3 regions of the Exiguobacterium sp. s127 genome follow, and region 2 is predicted to be linked to each of the others. Evidence: riboswitches for the same ligand, from Rfam matches in the RefSeq annotation. Region 2 holds a riboswitch; each other region holds the start of a gene.
The links. Region 2 has a riboswitch for thiamine pyrophosphate ahead of thiD (bifunctional hydroxymethylpyrimidine kinase/phosphomethylpyrimidine kinase). Riboswitches for the same ligand answer to the same signal wherever they lie in the genome.
Positions count from the first base shown of each region.

Region 1: linked by a shared signal. The riboswitch ahead of KNP98_RS08615 (thiamine phosphate synthase) and the one ahead of thiD (bifunctional hydroxymethylpyrimidine kinase/phosphomethylpyrimidine kinase) in region 2 are both predicted to bind thiamine pyrophosphate.
Region 3: linked by a shared signal. The riboswitch ahead of tenA (thiaminase II) and the one ahead of thiD (bifunctional hydroxymethylpyrimidine kinase/phosphomethylpyrimidine kinase) in region 2 are both predicted to bind thiamine pyrophosphate.

Region 1 covers NZ_JACSMO010000005.1:133,083-138,793, forward strand. Annotated here, with positions in the region: gene KNP98_RS08600 (MFS transporter) at 1-427, opposite strand, end outside; gene KNP98_RS08605 (OsmC family protein) at 633-1,058, shown strand; gene nagZ (beta-N-acetylhexosaminidase) at 1,055-2,287, shown strand; TPP riboswitch at 2,354-2,456, shown strand; gene KNP98_RS08615 (thiamine phosphate synthase) at 2,546-3,136, shown strand; gene KNP98_RS08620 (NAD(P)/FAD-dependent oxidoreductase) at 3,133-4,137, shown strand; gene thiS (sulfur carrier protein ThiS) at 4,121-4,324, shown strand; gene KNP98_RS08630 (thiazole synthase) at 4,327-5,091, shown strand; gene KNP98_RS08635 (ThiF family adenylyltransferase) at 5,088-5,711, shown strand, end outside.
Region 2 covers NZ_JACSMO010000007.1:60,761-66,471, forward strand. Annotated here, with positions in the region: gene KNP98_RS10390 (type 1 glutamine amidotransferase domain-containing protein) at 1-383, shown strand, start outside; gene KNP98_RS10395 (VOC family protein) at 437-844, opposite strand; gene KNP98_RS10400 (murein hydrolase activator EnvC family protein) at 1,105-2,556, shown strand; gene KNP98_RS10405 (murein hydrolase activator EnvC family protein) at 2,760-4,034, shown strand; TPP riboswitch at 4,096-4,206, shown strand; gene thiD (bifunctional hydroxymethylpyrimidine kinase/phosphomethylpyrimidine kinase) at 4,323-5,132, shown strand; gene thiM (hydroxyethylthiazole kinase) at 5,113-5,711, shown strand, end outside.
Region 3 covers NZ_JACSMO010000002.1:256,957-262,667, reverse strand. Annotated here, with positions in the region: gene KNP98_RS04390 (class I SAM-dependent methyltransferase) at 1-188, opposite strand, end outside; gene KNP98_RS04385 (sporulation protein) at 287-1,060, shown strand; gene tenA (thiaminase II) at 1,211-1,912, opposite strand; TPP riboswitch at 1,987-2,092, opposite strand; gene KNP98_RS04375 (DUF1002 domain-containing protein) at 2,280-3,161, shown strand; gene KNP98_RS04370 (ABC-F family ATP-binding cassette domain-containing protein) at 3,443-4,837, shown strand; gene KNP98_RS16015 (hypothetical protein) at 4,864-5,208, shown strand; gene KNP98_RS04365 (alanine/glycine:cation symporter family protein) at 5,433-5,711, shown strand, end outside.

The sequences.
Region 1 (5,711 bases), on a different contig from region 2:
AGATGAACGACACGGCGACACCGCGTTTCGCGACCGGGACACTGTCACTCGCGACGACCATTGCAAGCGAAATCAGGACACCGGTCAGGACGGCGGTGACGATCCGTGTTGCGAGCAGAAGCGAGTAGGTGTCGGCGATGCTGCTGCAAAAGTTCAAGACGACCCAGACAAAGATCAGGCTGAGCATTAATTTGCGACGCTCGAAGCGTCCCGTGATCGACATCGTGACCGGTGTCCCGATCGCGAAGGCAATCGCAAAGGCGGAAACGAGTGTCCCGGCTTTCGCAATCGTGATTCCGAGGGCCGAAGCGATTTCTGATAAAATCCCGACGATGACGAATTCGCTTGTGCCTAAGACGAACGTCAGTAAGGAGAGGGTGGCGATTAAAAGCCAGTCCGTTTTACGTAAACGGGTAGTAGATGACATATCAATTCCTCAATTCTAGCGCTAAGCAGCGCGAAACTATCGTTTTTCAGAATAGCATGATTCGTGTGTCAGGTGAACGGGAATCGGTTGTCGAAGGAAAAGAAGCATTATTTTGAATAGCATGTCAATTTTCTTCAGGTGAGACTACGCTATAATGAAGGAGAGCGAATCGCACCGAACTAAAAATCGAAAGGTAGTGAGAAAAATGCAAGCGACGATTACATGGAATCACAAGATGGGCTTTAGTGGCATGACGGAGTCCGGACACCAACTGGCAATGGATGCAGCACCTGAAAATAACGGTCAGAACGGAGCACCGCGGCCAACTGAATTGTTGTTGCACGCCGTCGCCGGCTGTACGGGGATGGACATCGTCTCCATTTTAGAAAAAATGCGTTTACCGTTAACCTCGTTTGAGATGGACATTGAGGGAGAACGGGCGACGGAACACCCGCGCCGCTTTACGACGATTTCGATTCATTATCGTCTCGAAGGCGACTTACCGGACGATAAAGTCCGCCGGGCCGTGTCGTTATCAAAAGATAAATACTGTTCTGTCTCGAAATCACTGAATGCTGAAATTGAAGTCTATTATTCAATCAATGGCGTCCGAAACGAGGAACCGCTTTGAAACCGATTTACGTGCTTTTAACGGCTTGCTTTTTGACGGCATGCGCGAGTGAACCAGCAACAGAACCGAAGACGAAACCGGAACCGAAGACGAGTCAGCAACAGCCGGTCGCTGACGAACCGACGGCTGCCGAACAGGCGGAGCAAGACATCAAACGTCAGCTCGCCAAACTCTCGACTGCTGAAAAGGTCGATCAATTGCTGTATATCGGGATCAGCGGGACAACGTTATCGGACGCAGACCGAAGTCTGTTAAGCGATCACGCGCTGGGCGGTGTCCTGTTACTCGGAGGCAATATCACGTCAGACGCCCAGCTAAAAACCTTGACGGCAGCGATTGAGGACGCACAAGCCGCCGAACCGCTCGCGTTCCTCGGTTTCGATGAAGAAGGAGGACGTGTCAGCCGTGTCCCGGATCAAGCGTTTCATTTACCTCCGAGTTTGACGCTCGGTCAGAAAAACAATCCGGCATTGATGCAAAAGACCGGACAGGCATTTGGTGCGATGTCACGGTTTTATGGATTCAATATGGATTTTGCCCCGGTTCTTGATGTCAACAGCAATCCGGCGAACCCGATCATCGGGGACCGGGCACTGAGCGCTGAGCCGGATGATGTCGCCCGGCTCGGTGTCCCGTTAATGCAGGGAATTAAGTCGGAAGACGTCGTGCCGGTCATCAAACATTTTCCTGGACACGGGGATACGACCGTCGATTCGCATGTCGGCTTACCGACCGTGACGAAGACGAAAGCGCAACTCGAGCAACTGGAACTCGTCCCGTTCAAAGCGGCAATCGATGCCGGAGCGGAGATGGTGATGGTCGCACACATTTTATTCCCGGCGCTCGACCCAGACAATCCGTCGTCGTTATCAGAGCCGGTCATGCAACAGCTGTTGCGTGAAGCGTTGAAGTTCGATGGCGTCATCGTGACGGACGACCTCGTAATGGGCGCGATCACGAAACAATATGGTCTCGCCCAAGCTGCGCGCCTCGCCCTCGAACGTGGTGCCGACATGGCGATGTTCTCGCAAGCCGGTGCTTACACGGATGTTCATGCGGCGATCATGCAGGGAATCAAGGACAAGTCGTTATCACGGGCTGACCTCGACGCGAAGGTGACACGTGTCTTACGTCTAAAACAAACGTATGATTTAGCAGACACGAAGCTGATTCCAACGCGTGAACAATTGACGGAACAGGTCAAAACGGTCACGGATCGGCTGAACTGACAAGTCAGACTAGAAATCAAGCGAGCGGTCATGGTAGACTACGAATGAACCAACCAACACTAAATAGTTCTACACTAGGGGAGTCTCGCAGCAGACTGAGACGGAAATATCCGGACCCTTTGAACCTGATCTAGTTCGTACTAGCGGAGGGAAGTGGCTTCTGATTATCATCCTGTCTCAGGTCTTACCTGGACATTCTTCGGACCACTCCATCATGTTCATGGGGTGGTCCTTTTTGTGTAGCAAGGAGGAGAAGGTATGCGTCCGAAGTTACATATTGTGACGACCGGGACAAAAGAGCTGACACATCTTCTAGAAGTCTTGCCGGCTGTTGTGCCTTATGTCGACATGATTCATATCCGGGAACCGGGTTGGTCGGCGGACCGACTCGTCCAATTGATCGAGGCGCTAGTATGCGCCGGTGTTCCACGTGAAAAACTAATCGTCCATGACCGGCTTGATGTCGCCCTCGTGACGAAGGCAAGTGTCCAGTTGACATCACGCAGTATTCCCGTCGCTGTCGTGCGGCGTCAATTCAGCGAGCTACAGATCGGCCGATCAATCCACTCCTTGACGGAAGCGCTTGAGACGGGCAGCGACTTCGTCATGTATGGTCATGTCTTTGCGACGGCGTCAAAACAGGACGTCGCCCCGCGCGGACTAGCGGCACTCGCGCAAATCGTCACGTTTTCAAAAGTCCCCGTCATCGCGATTGGCGGGATTCAGCCGGAGAATGTCGCGGGTGTCCTCGCGACCGGCGTTGCTGGCATCGCTGTGATGTCAGGGATTCTCGGTCAGGCAAATCCGGTCGAAGCAGTCCGGTCGTATCGCGAGGTGCTTGATCAATGAAAGCAAAAGGGACGTTAATCGTCGGCGCAGGCGTAATCGGTTTGACACTCGCCTACGAATTGCTCAAACGAGGACAAGCGGTACGCGTGCTTGAGCAAAGCCGGTGTGGCGAAGGAACGACGCGAGCGGCAGCCGGCATGCTTGCGACGGATCATGAACTGATCCCTGCCTTACATCAACTGGCGGCAGCGAGTCGACAGCTTTATCCCGACCTCGTCCGTGAGCTGTTTAATGAGACCGGCATTGATAGTGGCTATAAAGAAAATCCCTTTCGGTTGATTCGGGGCCATGAGGAAATTCAATTTGCATCCGTCGGTCAAATCGATCCCGTCCAGTTGACGCGTTCGCTCCGTCACGCGATTAAAGTCCGCGGAGGTGTGATTGAAGAACAGACAACGGTCACAGGACTGCTCCGGGCAGGGGCGACCGTCGTCGGCGTTGCGACGAGTAACGGTAAGCGTGAAGCCAGTAACGTCGTGGTCGCAAGCGGTTGGGGATCAGAAGCATTACTCGCGACGAGTGGTGTCGAGATCGCGACGGTACCGGTCAAAGGCGAATGCCTCGCCGTCCGGCTTCCGGGGCATGTCTTGACCGAGACGTTGTTTAGCGACGACGTGTACCTCGTCCCGAAGTTTGACGGACGGATCATCATCGGGGCGACGGAACGGATCGGTGACGAGACGACAGGGGTCAGCGTCAGCGGGATTGAACATCTCCTGCAGGCGGCGGCGCGACTGTTCCCGGCAATCAGAGAAGCGGAAATCGTGGACATCTGGTCCGGGATTCGTCCACAAACAGCGGACGGATTGCCTTATCTCGGGCAGGTCCCGGGAGTCGGGCACCTATTCGTCGCGACCGGGCATCATCGGCACGGGATATTACTCGCCCCGATCACGGCGTCCGTCCTGGCAGACGAGGTAACGGGAATCACGCCGAAATATGAGCTTTGTCCGTTTTCATTACATGAATCGAGGAGGAACACGAATGCAACTCACCATTAATGGTCAACCGTATACGCTTGACGGAACGATTTCGACAATCGACGGATTGATTCATCATCTCAATTTGACGGAAAAAATGGTCATCATCGAACAAAATCGACAGATTGTCGAGCGGACAGCATACCAAAACACACCCATTCAAACAGGCGATTCATTTGAAATCGTCCACTTCGTAGGAGGCGGTTAATCATGTTAACGATTGGTCAAACGACATTTCAGTCGCGGTTATTACTCGGAACGGGCAAATACCCCGACGTGACGACACAGCAGCAAGCAGTCGAGGCATCGGGAGCAGACATTCTGACCTTTTCCGTGCGCCGGATGGATATCTTCGAAGCGAGTCAACCGAACTTTTTAGAGGCGCTTGATTTGAGTCAGTATCATTTATTACCGAACACGGCGGGGGCGAAGACAGCGGAAGAAGCGGTTCGGCTGGCAAAACTCGCCCGCGCGTCCGGACTGTGCGACATGGTCAAAGTCGAAGTCATCGGCTGTGATAAAACGCTGTTACCGGACCCGATTGAAACGTTGCGGGCATCGGAAGAATTATTAAAAGAAGGATTCACCGTCTTACCGTATACGTCAGACGATCTGTTGTTGGCACGAAGACTGGAAGAACTCGGGTGTCACGCCATCATGCCTGCCGCGTCCCCAATCGGATCCGGACAAGGGATTCTTAATCCACTGGCCTTAAGCTTCATCATCGAACAGATGACGGTCCCGGTCATCGTCGACGCAGGAATCGGTTCACCGACCGATGTCGCCTATGCAATGGAACTCGGCGCAGACGCCGTCTTACTTAATTCGGCTGTCGCCCATGCGAAAGACCCGGTCAAGATGGCGCAGGCGATGAAGCTTGCCGTCGAAGCGGGACGACTTGGCTTTGAAGCGGGACGAATCGAAAAGAAACGGTACGCGACGGCGAGCAGTCCCGAGACAGGGATGAGTCGATGACGGATCGTTATTCACGGCAAACCCGGTTTCGTCCGTTCGGTCAGGCGGGACAGGATGAGCTGACAAAAAAACATGTCCTCCTCATCGGTATGGGTGCACTCGGAACGGCAAGTGCCGAACAACTCGTCCGGGCCGGAATCGGCAAGCTGACGATCGTCGACCGCGATTACGTCGAGTGGAGTAATCTCCAGCGGCAGCACCTTTACACGGAGGACGATGCCGCGCAGCATGTCCCGAAAGCAATCGCCGCGGAGCGCCGCTTAAATGCCATCAATCAGGAAGTCGAGATTATAGCCCATGTCACCGATGTCACGCGTTACGAATTACCTCAATTGATTCCTGGTGTCGATTTGATTCTTGACGCTACCGATCACTTCGATATCCGGATGCTGATCAATGATGTGGCAGCGCAACACAAGATTCCGTGGATTTACGGCGGGTGCGTCGGAAGTTACGGCATGACCTATACGGTCCTCCCGGACGAGACCCCGTGCCTGCATTGTTTGCTCGAACATTTACCACGCGGGCAAGCGACGTGCGAAACGGCGGGTGTGATTGGTCCGGCGATTCAACTCGTCGCCGCGTATCAAGTCGCGGAAGCCTTGAAGCTCCTCGTCGGT
Region 2 (5,711 bases):
TTGGTAAACAAGAAGATGCAAAAGTCTCTGTTGATGTCACGATTGATCAAACATCACCGGCAGACTATGATGCGCTGTTGATTCCGGGTGGATTTTCACCAGATTTATTACGTGAAGACGAACGTTTTGTCTCTTTCGTAGAAGAGTTCGATATGTCGAAGAAACCAGTCTTCGCGATTTGTCATGGTCCACAATTAATGATTAACGCTAAAATTGTTAAGGGGCGCAAGATGACAGGGTATAAATCAATCCGAATCGATTTGGAAAATGCTGGGGTTGATTTCGAAGACACTGAAGTCGTCGTCGATGATAACTTCGTCTCGAGTCGTCAACCAGATGATATTCCGGCGTTCAACCGTGAAATGTTAGCGAAGCTCGCATAAGTTCATGCAAAACAAATCCCCTTCACAGGTCGTGTAGGGGATTTGTTTTTGCGTTAAGCGTTTGGGTAATCGCAAAGCTCAGTGATGACCCCATGTGAATGCCTCGGATTCATGTAAATCAAACGACGGCCAAAAGGCGTTGACCGGTACGTATCTTCGAGGAACGTAAGTCCCTGTTCTTTTGCATCGAGAATCGCTTGATCTAAATCGTCAACGCGGTAAGCGATGTGATGTACCCCTTTACCACGTTGTTTTAAGAAACGAGCGATTGGGCTGTCAGCGCTTGTTGGTGTCAGTAGTTCAATGTGTGCATCTTCAAATTCAATGACAGCGATATTCGATGCCACGCCTGGAGCGGGGTTTGAATATTCACGGACTAATTTCCCTCCTAAAATTGTTGTATAAAAAGTAATGGCTTCTTGCATATCACGGACGGCAATTCCAGTATGATCAAGTTTCACTATAATTCCTCCCTTACACCACTAGTGTGCCAAAACTTCCCTCAAGGTGCAACGCGCAGGTATTTTCACTAAAGGAGCTTCATCGTATTACATAATTAACCAATAAACTTATACAAAATGAAATCTCACTGAAATATAATAGAGGCAAAATGAATGCTATAATCAAAAACGTTCTTATAAAATTTAAACATTAAAATGAAATTTAAATAAAGCATACTTTTGACTACAATAAAATTATAGAGAAAAAGAGGGAATACTACATGAAAAAAACGTTTACGTCGCTCATCGTTTCCGCACTTGTCCTTTCATCAACTCCTTATTTTGCATCAGCAGATGATTTAAGTGAACAAAAAGCTAAAAACGAACAAAAGCAACAAGAAAACCAAAATACACAAAAAAATCTTGAGTCTTCTGTGAATCACGAAGGTGAGAAAATTTCGAAGACACAACAAGAAGTGAATCGTTTAGACGAAGCATTGAATGAAAAAATGTTTGCCGTCGAAGCAAAAGATCGTCAAATCAAGGCGACAGAAGCTGAAATCGTCGAACTTGGTAAGCAAATCGAAAAATATAAAGCCAAGCTGAAACGTCAAGAAGAATTGCTCGGCGATCGTTTACGTGTCATGCAAGAAAATGATGGTAATTCGATTAAATGGGAAGAAGTCATCTTTGGTTCGAAAGATGTCGGAGATCTCGTCAGCCGTGTGCTAGCGGGGAAATCCATCTCACAACAAGATGATAAGATGATTACGGATTACCAGAACACGCAAAAGAAATTAGCGAATGCCCAAGCAGAACTTAAAGATAAAAAAGCAAAGCTTGTGACAGAGAAAAAAGAATTAAAGCGTCAACAGGCAGAGCTCGAACAACAAATCAGTGAACGAAACAAACGCATTAAAGAACTTAAGAAGCAAAAAAAGAAATTTGAGACACAGTTGATGGACGCGAAAGAAGTTCAACAAATCTTGATTGCGCAAGAAAAAGCAATCGCGGCAGAAAAAGCGGCACGTGAACGTGAAGCACGGATTGAAAAAGAGCGCAAAGCACAAGAAGCACGAGAAGCAAAAGCCCGTGCTGAAGCTCAAGCAGCACAAGCAGCAGCCGATCAGGCAGCGGCAGAAAAGGCAGCAGTTGAGCAAGCTGCAGCAGAAAAAGCGGCAGCCGAGCAAGCTGCAAAACAAGCAGCGCGTCAAAAAGCAACAACGAATTCAACAAAACAATCAACGCCGACACCAGCGCCTGTAACACCAAAACCAGCACCAGTAGCACCGAATCCAGCTCCGGCTCCAGCTGCATCTTCAGCATTGTTCATTCATCCGACAAGTGGTGCGACTACACAAGGATACGGCTCAGCAAGTGGTGAAAATGGGTATGGATTCCATAATGGAATCGACTTTGGTGCACCGGTTGGAACACCAATTGTCGCAGCAGCAACAGGAACTGTCATTACGGCTTCTAGTAGTGGTCCTTACGGAAATCACATCATGATTGCTCACCAATTGAACGGAAAAACGTATACGACGGTTTACGCGCACATGAGTTCATTGAATGCGCGTGCAGGACAACGTGTCAGCCAGGGACAACAAATCGGTGCACTTGGTAGCACGGGTAACTCGACTGGACCACACCTACACTTCGAAATTCATGTCGGTGGGTATATCTACAGCGGAACAGGCCCTGCAAATAGTGTTAATCCTATGTCAATGTTATAAAATCGTAAAAGAACCTCTACATTGTAGAGGTTCTTTTTTATACAGTTTGAATAATTAGTTGTTATATTACAAAATAACGTTTTCATTTGAAATGTAAATGAAATTTTTCTGAAACTATTACGGTGCTATAATCAATTTCAGATAGTTTCACTACGGAACAGGACTTCAAAAATCGAATTCATACATAAGCGAGGAACTCACATATGCTAAAAAAGTTATTTTCTACCGTACTATTAGGGACGTTATTATTGACGAACACCCCAATCACTCAAGCGGCTACAATCAAAGAAAAGAAAGCAGATAATGCAGCTGAACAACGTAAACTAGAAAAATCAATCAAAAAACAAGAATCTAAAATTTCAAAAGAGCAACGTCAAATCAATGCGATTGATGCAGCAATCAATGAAAATATTTTTCGTGTCTCAGAAAAAAATAAACAGATTCGTCAGTTGAATGAACGAATTGAAGAGCTTGAGGCAGACATTATCCATTATGAAGAAATGTTAAAACGCCAGGAAGAGCTGTTAGGAGACCGCCTTCGTGTGCTTCAAGAAAATGATGGGAATTCGATTAAATGGGAAGAAGTCATTTTTGGTTCGAAAGATCTTGGCGATCTCTTTAGTCGTGTGATGGCAGGGAAAAAAATTGCTGAACAAGATGACAAGATGATTTCTGCTTACCTTGAAACGCAAAAAAAATTAGCTGATGCTAAAGCGACGCTTGTGGATAAAAAGGAAGAGCGAGTGAAAGAAAAAGAAGCCCTTTTGGTTCAAAAAAAGGAACTCAAACAGCAAATGAAAGCACGTAGTGCAACCTTAAAAAAATTACGTCAAGGTAAAACAAAATTTACGACAAAACTTCTGAATGCGAAAGAACTTCAAGCGACATTAGAAGCGCAAGAACGTGCGATTGCGGCAGCAAAGGCAGCAGCTAAAGCAGCAGCGGAAAAGGCAGCAGCTGAAAAAGCGGCAGCGGAAAAGGCGGCGGAGGCGGCGGAAAAAAACAACGCCGGGACGTCTAAGAAGGTCGTAAGTGCTACGCCAGTCGCTAGTGTTCCGAGTGGTTCGGCGCAGTTCGTTCGCCCTGCGTCAGGAAGTGTTTCACAAGGATTCGGACCAGCGAGTGGTGCGAATGGGTATACTTTCCATAATGGTGTCGACTTTAGAGGGTCAGTCGGATCATCAATCGTCGCAGCAGCTTCAGGAACGGTCATCACAGCAGGAAGCGGTGGACCGTACGGAAATCACGTGATGATTTCACATTTCTTGAATGGGAAAGTGTATACAACAGTTTACGCGCATATGAATTCATTATCAGTTCATGCTGGACAAACGGTCTCGCAAGGGCAACAAATCGGTACGCTCGGAAATACGGGAAACTCGACGGGCGCACATCTTCATTTTGAATTGCATATTGGTGGTTACCAATACAGTGCGACAGGACCAGCTAACACAGTTAATCCATTAGCATACTTATAAAAACGAGCTTCGGCTCGTTTTTTTTATGGCGCTATGCTACAGTGAAAGAGAAATTTAAATCATGAGCAACTAGGGGAGCTGGAGGAATCTGGCTGAGAGGAAAACCATTCTGTTTTCGACCCTATCACCTGATCTGGATAATACCAGCGTAGGAAAGTTGAGATTGAAGACATGAATAAGTGACCACACTCGTTGGTTTTTCATGGCGTCGTCTGCTTTTTTACAGCGGACGGCGCTTTTTTTCGTTCCGCTTTCTCCTTGTGCTCTCATAGAAAGTGAGGTCTATCGATGAAACATGTACTGACGATTGCTGGATCAGACTCTAGTGGTGGAGCTGGAATTCAAGCCGACTTAAAAACTTTTTCTGCTCTTGGGGTTTACGGTATGAGTGTAATTACTGCTATCACAGCGCAAAATACGTTAGGCGTACAAGCAGTTGAAGATGTATCACCAACGCTTGTCGAAGCCCAGTTGAACTCGATTTTTAGCGATATTCGTGTAGATGCCGTTAAAATTGGGATGGTCTCGAATGAAAAAACGATTCAAGTCATTGCCAAATGTTTGAAACATTATCAGGGACCAGTCGTCTTAGACCCCGTGATGGTCGCAAAAGGGGGGCATGCGCTGTTAAGGAAATATGCTGAACAAGCATTAATGGAGCATTTGATGCCGCTTGCAACCTTGACGACCCCGAATATTCCGGAAATGGAACGCATGTTAGGGCAAGCGATTTCGACAATTGATGAAATGAAGCTGGCGACGACGGAATTCGCACAAAAACGAGACATCGCTATCCTGTTAAAAGGCGGTCATCTTGAAAGTACGGATGCCTCGGATATTTTATACACGGAAGGGAGGCATCATCTGTTTCAGGAGGCACGATTAAAACGCCAGCATACACATGGTACTGGATGTACATTGTCTTCCGCGATTGCGGCACGTCTTGCGCTGGGAGATTCCCTGAAGGATAGCGTGATTTATGCTAAACGGTACGTAACTGAAGCAATCCGGCATGGATTTGCCTTAGGGAACGGAATCGGACCGACACATCACTTTTATGACATTTGGAGGGAAACGGATGCTTACAACCATTCATGATAAAAAACCATTAATTCATCATTTAACGAATGCGGTCACGATTAATGAGTGTGCCAATATGACCCTTGCGCTCGGGGGTTCACCTGTCATGGCGGAAGATATCCTAGAAGTCGAGGAAATGGTTGGACATGCAGATGCTGTCGTTATCAATATCGGGACATTGAACGCAGCTTCACGAGCGTCGCAATTGTTGGCAGGTCAAACGGCTAACCGATTGAAGAAACCGATTATTTTAGATCCAGTCGGAATGGGGGCGACGACACTTCGGACACAATTCACGAAAGAGTTACTCGAAGCAATTCATTTTACGGTCATTAAGGGGAACGTCTCTGAAATCAAGACGTTCATCGGTCAAGTCGGACGTTCAAAAGGAGTCGATGTCGCTTCCGGAGAGACATTAGATTTTCAAGTCGTCCATGAGTTTGCTGGACGGCTCGGGACGACTCTCGTCGTAACGGGACCGGTTGATTTCATTACAGACGGCAAGCGACAAGTAAAACTAACCGTAGGAACGCCACGACTCGGACACATTACAGGGACAGGTTGCATGACGGCATCGCTCATCGGAACCCTACTTGG
Region 3 (5,711 bases), on a different contig from region 2:
TCGTGTTTAATTATCCGTTCATATTGAAACTCTAACTGGATTGCATACGTATCTTTCAATAGAATCGGTTTTAGTTTGATTCTTCGAAGATCATTCGACTTTTGGCGCGGACCACTAATCGTTGCATGCACGAGAGCAGCAGCCTCGAGCTTTTGAGTGAGTAATTCTTTTACTTGGTGTAATTCCACTGTAGTCCCGTCCTTTTCTGATTGTTCTTTCGAAACTGTAGCAAATTCCACCCTATTCGACAAGTAAGGTAGCTTCATCATTAAAGGAGGAACGAACGATGTTCAAAAAACTTTTATCACAAATCGGAATCGGTGCCGCCACAGTCGATACACGACTCGACAGCGAACGCTGTGAGCCAGGCGGACAGATTCACGGAACCGTCCATATTAAAGGCGGCAATGTCGACCAAGAAATCGATCGGATTTATTTAGCGTTTAATACACAATATAAAGAAGAAGTCAGGGACAGCACGACATTTACGACGTTCACACTCGATCGTTTTTCGCTAAACGAAGCCGCCTTTACGATTGAAGCAGGTGTCGAACGCGAAATTCCGTTTACGCTTCAAGTACCATTCAATACGCCGCTCTCGGTCAGTCAATCGAAGTCATGGATTGAAACGGGTCTCGATATCGCCCAGGCGGTCGATCCGTCAGACCGGGACGCCATCATCGTCCAAGCCAATGACCTCCAATCCGTTATCTTAGAAGCGATGGAAGAACTTGGCTTCCGACTCAAGAAAGCGGACACGGAAAAACTTCCCGGGCGTTACCGGAAGGATTTACCGATCGCCCAGGAACTCGAGTATTCGGCACGCAATACGTACTTCGCCCATAAACTCGATGAAGTCGAACTCATCATGCTCCAAGACCGTACCGGCATCGACATCGTCTTGCAAATCGACCGTCGTGCCCACGACTTAGGTTCGCTCTTCAGTGAGATGGCGGGTGCGGATGAGACGATGACGAAGCTATCCTTATCGAACCACGATTTGATGGACCGAAACGCCGTCAAACAACAATTAAACGATTTGATTGAACGGTACAGCTGATTTCCTTACCAGAATTTTCATCATGCCTGTAATCCACCAACAAAAAAACCTGAGCGATTGCCATGACTTTCTTTACGAAAGCTGAAAATTGCTCAGGTTTTGTGCAGTCTGCCGTCTGATCGCGCTGATCAACAGCGGCTAAAGCTGTACTTATCGTTTCGTTACTTTTGGTTGACGCGTAACTTGTGTAAAGAGACGTTCAAACGTTTCTTCCGTCCAGCCCATTTCCCAAAACATCAATTCGTAATAACAGCTTCTGACGAAATGGTGTTTCATCCGTTCCCGTTCTGCTTCAGTCGCTTGCGCCGCCAAAGCATCCAGCCGGTCGACCTGTTCAAAGACGACCCGTTCGAACCATTCCGAGCTGTATGTTGCAATCCACTGTTGATAAATCGGTGACGCCGGTGACTTCGTCAACAGTTGTTGTCCGACTTCATAATAAAGCCAGTAACACGGTAAAATCGCTGCAATCGTTTCCCCGAGTGTCCCCTCGCTCGCATGATGCATATGTGAGACATAGGCATACGCAGTCGGTGCCGGTTCGAACGCTGCTAAATCCGCTTCCGTAATAGCGAGCGGTTCAAAAAACGATTGATGGAGTGATAGCTCAGCCGCATAGGTCGATGTCGCATGTTCCGCGAGTTCCGCGATCGTCGCAAAATCCGTTGCCTTTGAGGCGGCCCGGGCTTGAATTTTTGCGAAATGTTTTAAGTAATACGCATCCTGCATGACATAATGTCGAAATTTTTCGAGCGGTAACGTCCCGTCACCAATGCCTGTGACGAATGGATGGGAAAAACTGCTGTCCCAATATGTTTTTGCGGCTTGCCGAATTTCTTGACTGAATTTCAACCTAATTCCCCCTTTTGTTGAATCAAAAAACGCCACACCCTACGAACAGGGCATGACGTGAAGAGACAACAAGAGAGATATTCACGCCACTTCCCTCCGTAAGTCCAAACTTAATCAGGTTCAAAGGGTCCAAACGTCTTCGTCGTCTCAGTCGGCCTACCGACTCCCCTAGTGGTCATTATTTAATTCCTCTTCACTATATCATTTTTTCAGTCACATGATCAGGATTTTAAATGAAATGTAGTATAGGATTAGGGACACGAGGTGGGCGGTTCATTCCGCCTCAAGACCGATTCCGTTCTGGAAGACGTCACTTACAATGAAATTAGCACCTGATACTACCTACTATACTCGGAGGATTTATACTATGAATAAAGCAACAAAAATCATGACCACGACGCTTTTAGCGACAAGTTTACTTCTACCGACTGCTGCTTCAGCAGAGCAAGTCGTCGATAAAACAATCATCACGCTTGGTGAATCGCTCGGGGCAAAGGATAAAGCCTGGGTACTCGCCCGATTGAATGCGCCGGAAGGCATTACGCCCGTCATCGCCACGGCAGCGGATGAAGAAAAATATTTAGGGAAAAACGTTCCCCAATCGCAACTCGGCGGCAATATGTACTCTTCCGCAAAAATCGAACTCGCTGAAAAAGGCGACGGTTTATCTGTCGCGACCGAAAACATTACCTGGGTAACAAAAGACATGTACTTGAACGCGCTCGTCACTGCAGGCGTAACGGACGCCGACATCACAATCACTTCCCCTTATAAAGTCACCGGGACCTCTGCTTTGACGGGGATCATGAAAGCATACGATCAAACGTCGGCTGAGACCGGCATTAAATTGACGGATGAACGAAAAGATTTAGCCCAACAAGAGTTATCGGTCACTTCCGATGTCGGAAAAACGGTCGGGACGGACAAAGTCGCCGAACTGATGAATGAAATCAAAGCAGAGATCGCCAAACAAAAGCCGGAAACCAAAGTCGATATCGAGAATGTCATCATCCAAGTCATTCAAAATAACAACATCCAGTTGTCGGACGCCCAAATGGAGCGGTTGACGTCATTGTTCAGTCAAATGGAGAAAGCTGACTTGAACTGGGGACAAATCGAGACCGGATTAAAGGGTGCCGGGCAAGATATCCACGCGTTCGCGACCTCCGAAGAAACGAAAGGATTTTTTGCAAAACTGTTTGACGGCTTAAGTAAGTTCTTCAACTCGATTTCCGGACTGTTCAAGTAACTGAAAACGATTTCATTTTCAGTTCAAAACATGGTAAACTAACTTTATCGAAACGAAAAGGTGGTGTAAAAGATGGGTTTTGCTGCGTGTAAGCAATGGTTGATGGAACAACTTTATCTGTTGCGCGCGATTTTTCATGAAATGGCGTTCTAAAGGACGAGTCTGCCCTTTTCTTAGGAACATCCATCTGAAAAATAAAGCAAAGCGCACCTTTTACGGTAAACGGAGAGCGCTATTTGCGTTCTCCGTTTTTTGATGCGCATGAAAGGAAGTTACTGATCATGATTTGCGACATCCAACACCTGACAAAACAATTTGGGGGAGCATCCGTCTTAACCGATGTCTCGCTCTATCTTAAACAAGCTGACCGCATCGGATTGATCGGTCGAAACGGAACCGGAAAAACCACGTTACTGCGTTTAATCGCGCAACTCGAAACAGCGGACAGCGGAACCCTTTATCTCAAAAAAGGACTTTCCATCGGTTATTTGGCTCAAATTCCACAGTTCGCAGAAGAATTGACGGGCCTTGATGTTCTCTGGACCGCATTTGCCCAAATCGTCGCCTTACGGACGACGATGCATCAGCTTGAACAACAAATGGCAAGTGCTGACCACCTGGACGATGTGCTAAATGAGTATACGCGTGTGACCGAACAATTCGAACAACAGGACGGTTACCTGCTCGACTCGAAAATCCAGCGCATGATTAACGGACTCCACCTCGATGCCTTGCTGACACGTCCCTTTTCTCAATTAAGTGGTGGCGAACAAACGAAAATCTGCCTCGGCCGGATGCTGCTGGTGGAACCAGACTTGTTGATTCTCGACGAACCGACGAATCACCTCGATCTCGCAGCAATCGAATGGCTCGAACAATTTTTAAACAGTTATCCGGGCGCTGTCATCATCGTCTCGCATGATCGCGTGTTTCTTGACGCAAGTGTCAACTTGATCGCTGAACTTGAAGATGGTGAACTGACAATCTACCCAGGAAATTATTCGGCGTACACGGTCGCGAAAGAACGCCTGCTCCTCGAACAATTCCACGCCTACACGGAACAACAAAAGAAAATCAAACAGATGAAGGATGCGATTCGGCGCTTGCGCCAGTGGGCAAATGAAGCCTCTCCGCCAAGCGAAAAACTGTTCCGAAAAGCAAAAGCCATGGAACGGGCACTCGAACGGATTGAGCGACTCAAACGGCCGCTCCTGGAAAAAGCGGTGCCTGACATCCGCTTTTCGTCGCAAGGGCAACTCAGTCAAATCGTTTACCGTCTTGAGGATGTCACGCTTTCCGTCGCCGGCCGGAAGTTGTTCGCGTCGCTCGATTTCGAAGCCGCGGCACGTGACCGGATTGGAATCGTCGGTGCGAACGGAAGTGGGAAAACGACGTTATTACGTGTCTTACTTGGACAACTCCAGCCGACGAACGGACGTGTCACGCGTGGTCCGTCAAATCAGGTCGGATTTTTATCGCAACACGTCGATATGCCGGGTGAAGAGCGACTGATCGATTACTTCCGCTCACACGTTTCGGCGGACGAAGGAACAGCTCGCTCCCTGTTGGCCCGTTTCCTCTTTTTCGGTCCACGTGTCTTCTTACCGATTACTGCGTTAAGCGGCGGGGAAAAGATGCGCTTGAAGAAGCACTCGAGCACTTTGACGGAACGCTGATTGCCGTATCGCACGACCGTTATTTCTTGAACCGACTCTTCTCGAAAACCTATTGGCTAGATGACACGACAGAAATCTTTCACGGTTCTTACCAATATGCTGCCGAAAAACGACATGCCCGGTCAATCGTCGAATCAGCGGCACCCACGCCCCGCGCTACCCGGACGCCGGTAGCCGGGAAACATCCGGCTTTAAATGCAGGCGAACTCGAACAGCAGATTCAACAGCTAGAGGATGAGGTGGCTTTACTCGATACATCACTCGCGGCGACACATGATTATGAAGTCCTCACGACATTATTCTCAGAACGAGAACAGCTCGTTAGTCAAATTGATGACTTCTATGAAAAATTGTTGGCAGTCGATCACTAATCAAAAAACGCATCATTTCACCACCGCTGCTTCATTAAGTGCGGTGGTTTTTTAAATTAAAAATGCTTTGATGACGATCTGTTTTTCTGAACCCGAAAAAATATATTTTAAATATTTTAAAAGAAAGTTTCGAAAAAAAGCTTGCAAGTTGTCTGAAAATTCGTATAATTCAACTTATAGCTATTATCAGTTTTTAGCAAAAACACTTTGGGAGGAACTATCACATGGATGCATTTCAACAAGCTGTACAATCGGGCGTCGATTTCGCCAACAACATCTTATGGTCTTATATCTTAATCGCCGCTTTAATCGGAGTCGGCATCTACTTCACCATTAAAACGAAGTTCATCCAATTCCGTTACTTGAAAGAGATGTTCCGTGTCACACTCGATAAAAATGAAAAGACAACAGATGATGAAGGTCAGAGTATTACATCCCTTCAATCATTCTTCATCGGTGCCGCGACTCGAATCGGTACAGGGAATTTGGCCGGTGTTACGATC